2 regions of the Mucilaginibacter sp. PAMB04168 genome follow, and region 2 is predicted to be linked to the other one. Evidence: riboswitches for the same ligand, from Rfam matches in the RefSeq annotation. Region 2 holds a riboswitch; the other holds the start of a gene.
What was found. Region 2 has a riboswitch for thiamine pyrophosphate ahead of ABDD94_RS21430 (TonB-dependent receptor). Riboswitches for the same ligand answer to the same signal wherever they lie in the genome.

Region 1 (3,542 bases), 1.4 Mb from region 2:
GGTAATCTTAAACTTTTTCTTCATCATTTCCATCCGTTTTTATAGGCTGAAAAGAAAGCATTCCAATAGGGGTCTGTGCTATTGTAATGCATTTCCTCTTCTATACCGTTCTTCACCAATTTGCAGCCATGCTCTTTGGACGTAAACTCACCAACTATAGTTGCCTTGATATGATGCTGGGCCAAGCGTTTCAATACATTTTCGGCATGACCGTTCTTGGTAGCTATGATCATGGATCCGGCACCTATGCAATAACGAACATCTATATTAAACAGGTCACAAATTTGTTTTTGAGTTTGACCAACCGGCAGCAGTTCATCATGTACAGTAACGCCATTGCCTGATGCTATGGCCATTTCGTATATCGCGCCCAAAACACCACCTTCTGTCACGTCGTGCATGGCAGTCACGTCCTGGTAGTGGTACTCGGTACCCGCAGCAACCAGGGCATCAGGCAGGGAAGAGGTTTGGTAGAACATCTCGCAGCCTTGGTCATGAGCTTCCTTGCCCAGTTTGCTTTTTACCGTCTCGGGAAAACACATAGCCAAGAGTGCAGATGAGGAAACGGCGCATTCTTTAGTCACAATGATTACATCGCCTGCTTTGGCTTTGCTGCTGAGCAAAACCTGGTCTGCGGGCGCTGTTAGCAGCATGGTGCCACCACCCGCAATAGTAGAGTTTTGCCCTTCAATGCTGCCTGTATGGCCGCCGGTAATGGCAACACCGATACGTTTACAATACTCATGTATGAAATTCCAATAGGTAGTAAAATCCTGTTCAGTTAAATACGGCGGAAGGTTTAGTACCATTTGTGCATACATGGGTGCAAAACCGGTGGTAGCCATGTCATTTGCCATCAGGTGTACCGATAGCCAGGCAGATTCTTGCAAACCCAGGGATGGTATAAGCGATAGGGGATCACTGGTGAGCGCTAAGCCTAACCCGGCACCCATATGAATGAGCGATACATCTACGCCAAAAGCTGGCCCGCTGATTACTTCACTTCGTAAGTGTCCGCAGTGCGGCAGTATGATCTGCTCAAAACCGCCACCTGATATTTTTCCGGATAAAGACATGGAATCTAAGGCTTAATCCAAAAATTTAACATACAGGCCAAAAAAGTCACCCACGGGCACACTCCATTGCTGCACCGGGAACCACTCTGGTAAGCCAGTACAAGTCCACTCCAAACTGTACTGTCGGCCTTTCAATGCCTCACTGATCTTTTCAATCAGCATAGCAGGTGTATAAAATGTAGCAGTAACATAAAAGGGATTTTTGCCAAACAGCTGTTGAATACGCCTGCGCAATACCTTGGGCGAATTGCGATTCATCATACCAAATGCAATGCCTTGCCTGCCTACGCGTGCGGCCTCACGTATAACCTGTACCGGGTCTCGGTAGTACTCAAAGGTGGTGATGAAGGCTACAGCATCGAAGGTGTTATCTTTAAATGGCATAAAGTGCGAATCGGCATTAACCAGATCACCTTCAAAAAGGTGCACAGCCTGGCCTAACATGAAGGGGGAAATATCGCCACCGGTGGCTTCAATGCCTATTTCGTGCCACCAGCGAGTAAATCGAGTGGTACCGCAGCCAAACTCAAGCAGCTCTTTTACGCGCGGGTCCTTACCCAGCAATTGGGCCATCACCTTCTTTTGCCATACTTCGGCTCTTTTGTAGCGGCCTTCGTACCATTGTTCATAAGTGTCGGTGTGCTCGCGGTTAAAAAACCACTCTTTGCGCCCCTGCCAGTTTGTGAGGCTTTGGGTCATCAGGCCAAAGCTGTTGTTTTTCTCCAGTTCCATTTATTCAAAAGGTATAAAATGTAAAAAGCCTTGCTTCCGGAGGCGCGCACAATAGCGGCAACAGAAACAAGGCTTTAATCTTATAGAATAAACGGCACTGTGGTGCCGAAAAGATTAGTAACTAGCCTGTGCATCCCTACGCCGGTATTATCCGTATCAGGTTTCTCGGGTATTATCTCAGCCTTTTATCTTTTGGTAAAAAGCACCCCGTGCAAGTATGTTAACAAACATAGCTAATTATTTTAAGGTTCTCCACTTTTCTTCATACTTTATCTGAAATGACCTAAGCTCCAAAAGAAAAGCCTGCAATTATTTGATTTGCAGGCTTTTTGCTTTAACATAGTCATCTGCAGAGAGGGAGGATTAGTTTTGAATATATGGGATAGTTAAGTGATTGCACACCAAATTGCGCACGACTACCTTGCCACAGATGAAATGCAAATTCTATGGCCTGAGCTGGGTGCTCGCGTTCGCATCAATTGTTTTAATAATGCCCTAAGCATTAAACAAGCCTGAATTTTATTGGCAAAACCGACTGGGCAAGAAAAAGGTGGAAGACCTGGATGTTTCCACCTCGTTTGATATTTGGATATAAGATTATGAGAATAGAGACCATGCTCCATAGAGGCCTACCGACTATCAGCCGTTAATGCTTTTTATCTTTATTCATCTTCGCTTTTACACCAGCTCTGTAATTGTAGGTTTTAGCATTGCTGGCTTTCTTTTCGTGAAATGCGGCTCCGGGAGCATCATCATCTGCTTTTGCTTTGGCAGCTTTCTTTTCGGCAACATCAGCCAATGTGCGTTCCTTTTCAACAATCAAATTTTCTGGTAATTCTCCGAAGGGAATTTTTTGGCCAGTGGCTTGTTCAACTTTTTTGACTAAGCTTAGTTCAATATCCGTGGCGAATGTGATAGCCATGGTTTCATTTTCATCATCTGGCGAATCTTTGATCATCCGGCCGATATAGGTTTCTTTTTCAGTCGGCAGTTCAAAATGAATCAGGAACGGGATCTCCTTCAGGTCCAGTTCCTGTTCTCCATCGTTAACCACAATCAGCACGCGGGTAGCGGCATTTTTAAACTCATGCAGCGATGTAAAGCCATCCATCTCAAAAAACCACGGGTTTAATAAAGCCGCTGTGCATCTCCGGTCGCGCAAGCTCTTGTAAAGTTTCTCGGCCGTTGGGCGGGTGTTTACAAACAGTACCACTTTGGTGAACAGGTCTTCATCCTGCATAAACAGGTTCAACAGATTCACTTTCGTGCCAAAGTTAGGCAGCAGGTATAATAGCTGCGAATGCATATCATACTGCGGCTCTCCTATTTCTTCAACCTCAACAGTGGCCGGTTGCCTCATGAAAGGCGTTATCATTTTGTTTAAGCGCTCATGTAGTACTTCGGTAAAAACGAGGTGCTGGCATTTAGGGATGCTATCAGCCAGTTCGGTAACGGGTAATTGCAAACCTTGTTTAACCATCAGTTCCGCATCATCAATAACCAGCAGTTCTATCTTATTGACATCCAAACCTAATTTAAGGTAAATGGCACGCGCTCTGTCGGGTGTTGCCACCACAATATCGGCACCATCGGCTAAGGCATTCATTTGGGCTTCCATGCCTGGGGCAGCAAATAGAGGAACTATAGAAAGCGTTTTATTTTTGTTGAGCTGACCGATTTTAGCTATAACCTTTTCCACCTTTTCTTTATCGGGTACCAGTATCAAAACTTTCG
Region 2 (3,542 bases):
CAATAACAACTTAACACGGAAAAAAATCCAGCTAAGCACAATTAATGCTATTTGTGTTGCTTCAATAAATTTAAATTTAAACGTAAAGTACTGCGGATATTTTGCTACAGCTACCGATAATAAACTTCCAATCAATATGGTGCTTATCCCGTGGCCCAGCAAGTGATAGACGACGTACAGCGGCGCACTTAACCAAACCGATGCCGGATGCCAGTGAAAGTAAACATACACAATGGCGGGTGTCATCCCAATAACAATTAAGCCTGTTATAATATATAACTTCAAACTCCTGTTTAAAATGAAAGGGAACATCAAATAAAATTGTTCTTCTACACTGAGGCTCCAGTAATGGCCTGCCGGAGTAAAGCTTGAATGATCACCAAAATTTTCTACAAAAAAGAAAGGCCTTAAAAAATCGGCAGCCGCCAGGTGCATGTTAAAAGCCCGGTTAAGAAATATTAAAACCAGTATAAATAAATACGCTACGGGTAATATTCTTAAAAACCTGCGTATATAAAACCTTTGGAGTGATACTTTGCCGTGCACTGCCTTTTCTTTCAGCAATAGCGTGGTAATTAAGAACCCGCTTATGATGAAAAATACGTTTACGCCATACAACCCTATACTATATTTTTCAAACACAGGGTAAGGTAAATGACTTAATATCACTAATATGATTGATATAGCCCTTAAGCCATCAAGCGATGGGATATAGCGCTGATTTAAGATTGAGGGCAAGCTTTGCACCTCAGAGAATAGATATTTTAATTTACCAGACGGAATATTTTGCTGTATCAAGTTAAGGCGATATTTATAATACTTAGCTAATATCAATTCCTCATAAATGTTTTAATAAGTTGATATACCGTTTTGATATACAATCACCAACCTTTTCATATTCTTAAAAAATCAATAACAAACAAGCAATATTCAAAACCAAAGTCTATATTTGCTTCATAATTCTTAAGGGGTGCCTTGCTTTGAGCAATCAAAACTGAAAGACAGGCTGAGATCATACCCATGGAGATAGTTGTGTGTTATAGGTTCCGAATTGTAAGCGTAGCAATGCTTTCAATGTTTAAACCTTCAACTTTCAACGCACTCCTGCACCTGATCCGGATAATGCCGGCGTAGGGAGAGGTAAAATAGTTAAGTGTACTGTACGCAATTTACACCCTTAGCGGGCAGATGGTTTAACGCAATTTATTTATTAAAAACTTGAAAAATTTCTTTTCGGCACTTATTGCCCTGCTGTTGCCGTTTGTGGCTGCGGCCCAATTCTCTGTATCCGGAAAAATTACGGATGAGCGTACCGGCCAGCCTTTACCCGGCGCTACACTTGTACTACAAAGCTTGCAAAACGCACCTAATACGGTAAGCCAAACGGGCGGCGAGTACCGGTTTACCAACTTAAAAGCCGGCAGTTACGTACTTAAGGTAAATTATGTAGGTTACCAACAAGCCAGTAAATCATTTAACATTAATCGTAACACTGTAATTGATGTAAGCCTTAGCACCAGCACCTTTACGGCCGAAGAGGTAACCGTAAGTGCAACACGCGCATCCGCTAAATCGCCAACAGCGTTTACCAATTTACGCAAGCAGGATATCGAGAAAAATAACCTCGGCCAGGATTTGCCTTACCTGCTTAACCAAACGCCATCGGTAGTTACTACCTCTGATGCCGGTGCAGGCGTGGGCTATACCGGTATCCGTGTACGCGGATCGGACGGTACGCGCATCAACGTAACCGTAAACGGCATTCCACTTAATGATGCCGAAAGCCAGGGCAGTTTTTTTATAAATTTACCTGACTTTGCCTCATCGGTTGATAACATACAGATACAGCGAGGCGTTGGCACTTCAACCAACGGTGCCAGTGCATTTGGTGCCAGTTTAAATATCCAAACCACCACCCGCCGCGATAGCGCTTATGCCGAAATCAACACCTCGGCAGGTTCTTATGGTACCGTAAAAAATACGGTGATGGTAGGCTCGGGCTTATTGAATGGGCACTTTAGCCTGGATGGCCGCCTTTCACGCATTGCATCAGATGGCTATATTGATATGGCTTCGTCTAACCTGCGCTCCTTTTATTTAAGCGGTGCATGGTATGGCAAAAACAGCACCTTACGTGCTAATGTATTTGCTGGCCGCGAGCGTACTTACCAGGCTTGGTACGGTGTGCCCGATTATGTAATTGGCGACAATACTATACCTGATAACCGCCGTTTTAATGAATTGGGGATTATGCCCAACGGCGACCGTTACCCCAACCAAACAGACAATTACCAACAAAACCACTATCAATTGTTATACGATAAGCAGTTGAATAGTAAACTGTCTTTTAGTGGTGCGCTTCATTATACTAAAGGCGCCGGTTATTACGAAGAGTTTAAAGAAGATGCAGATGTGAAAGACTATGGTTTAACACCTGTTGTGATTGGTGCTACACAAACTAACCCCGGCACTACACTGAGATACACTGACCTGGCACGACGCTTATGGCTGGATAACGACTTTTACGGATTAACTTATTCTTTGAAATACCATCCGCAAAACAATACCAACTTAATTTTAGGAGGCGCTTATAATGAATATAAAGGTGCACACTTTGGTAATATTATTTACACAAAACAGAGTGCCGGCATCATACCTAACTATGAGTATTACCGGGACGATGCCAAGAAAACTGACTTTAATATCTTTGCGCGTGGTGAATTTAATATAGGTAAATTCTTACTGTATGGCGATATGCAATACCGCCGTATTTATTATTCGTTCCTGGGCTTTGATCGCAACCTGAATAACGTGCAGCAAAACGCCACCATGAACTTTTATAACCCCAAGGTTGGCGTTACTTATAATATTAATGACCGCAGCAATATATACGCTTCACTGGCTGTAGGCAATCACGAGCCAAACCGCGATGACTTTACCAACTCCACACCGCAAAGCCGCCCTAAATCTGAAAACCTTAAAGATTTTGAAGCAGGATACCGTACACGCGGCTCAAATTATAATGTGGGTATAAACGGTTTTTATATGCTGTATAAAAATCAGCTCATATTAACCGGCGCCCTAAATGACGTGGGGGCAGCTATACGTAGTAACATTGCAGATAGCTACCGTGCAGGTGTTGAGTTGGATGGCAGGGTTGCTATTCTACCTCAGCTAAGCTGGGCCGCTAATTTAACTTTAAGCACAAATAAGGTAAAAAATTACGTACGTGTATTGGATGGTCTTTATGAAGATTATACACCTACAAAGCTGTCTGTTACTCAAAATTTTGATAAAACAGACCTTGCTTTTTCGCCTTCTGTTATTGCTGGCAGCGAGATCAGCTTTTCGCCTGTAAAAGGTGGTAGTATTGCTTTATTGAGTAAGTATGTAAGTCGCCAATATTTGGACAACACTTCAAACATCAATCCACCAGGGTACCCCCTTACAGATGATGCCCTGAGCAACCCTTATGCACGTAACCGCTATTTGAATGGTTATTTTGTAAACGATGTGCGGCTAAACTATAATTTCAATATTAA

Region 1: it holds a riboswitch for thiamine pyrophosphate, as region 2 does, so the genes downstream of both, ABDD94_RS04850 (class I SAM-dependent methyltransferase) here and ABDD94_RS21430 (TonB-dependent receptor) in region 2, are expected to answer to the same signal.

The regions. Positions count from the first base shown of each region.
Region 1 covers NZ_CP155079.2:1,116,634-1,120,175, forward strand. The annotation lists gene ABDD94_RS04840 (thiamine phosphate synthase) at 1-27, opposite strand, end outside; gene ABDD94_RS04845 (AIR synthase family protein) at 24-1,076, opposite strand; gene ABDD94_RS04850 (class I SAM-dependent methyltransferase) at 1,089-1,808, opposite strand; TPP riboswitch at 1,925-2,028, opposite strand; gene ABDD94_RS04855 (DEAD/DEAH box helicase) at 2,455-3,542, opposite strand, start outside.
Region 2 covers NZ_CP155079.2:5,097,130-5,100,671, forward strand. The annotation lists gene ABDD94_RS21425 (acyltransferase) at 1-798, opposite strand, end outside; TPP riboswitch at 957-1,154, shown strand; gene ABDD94_RS21430 (TonB-dependent receptor) at 1,219-3,542, shown strand, end outside.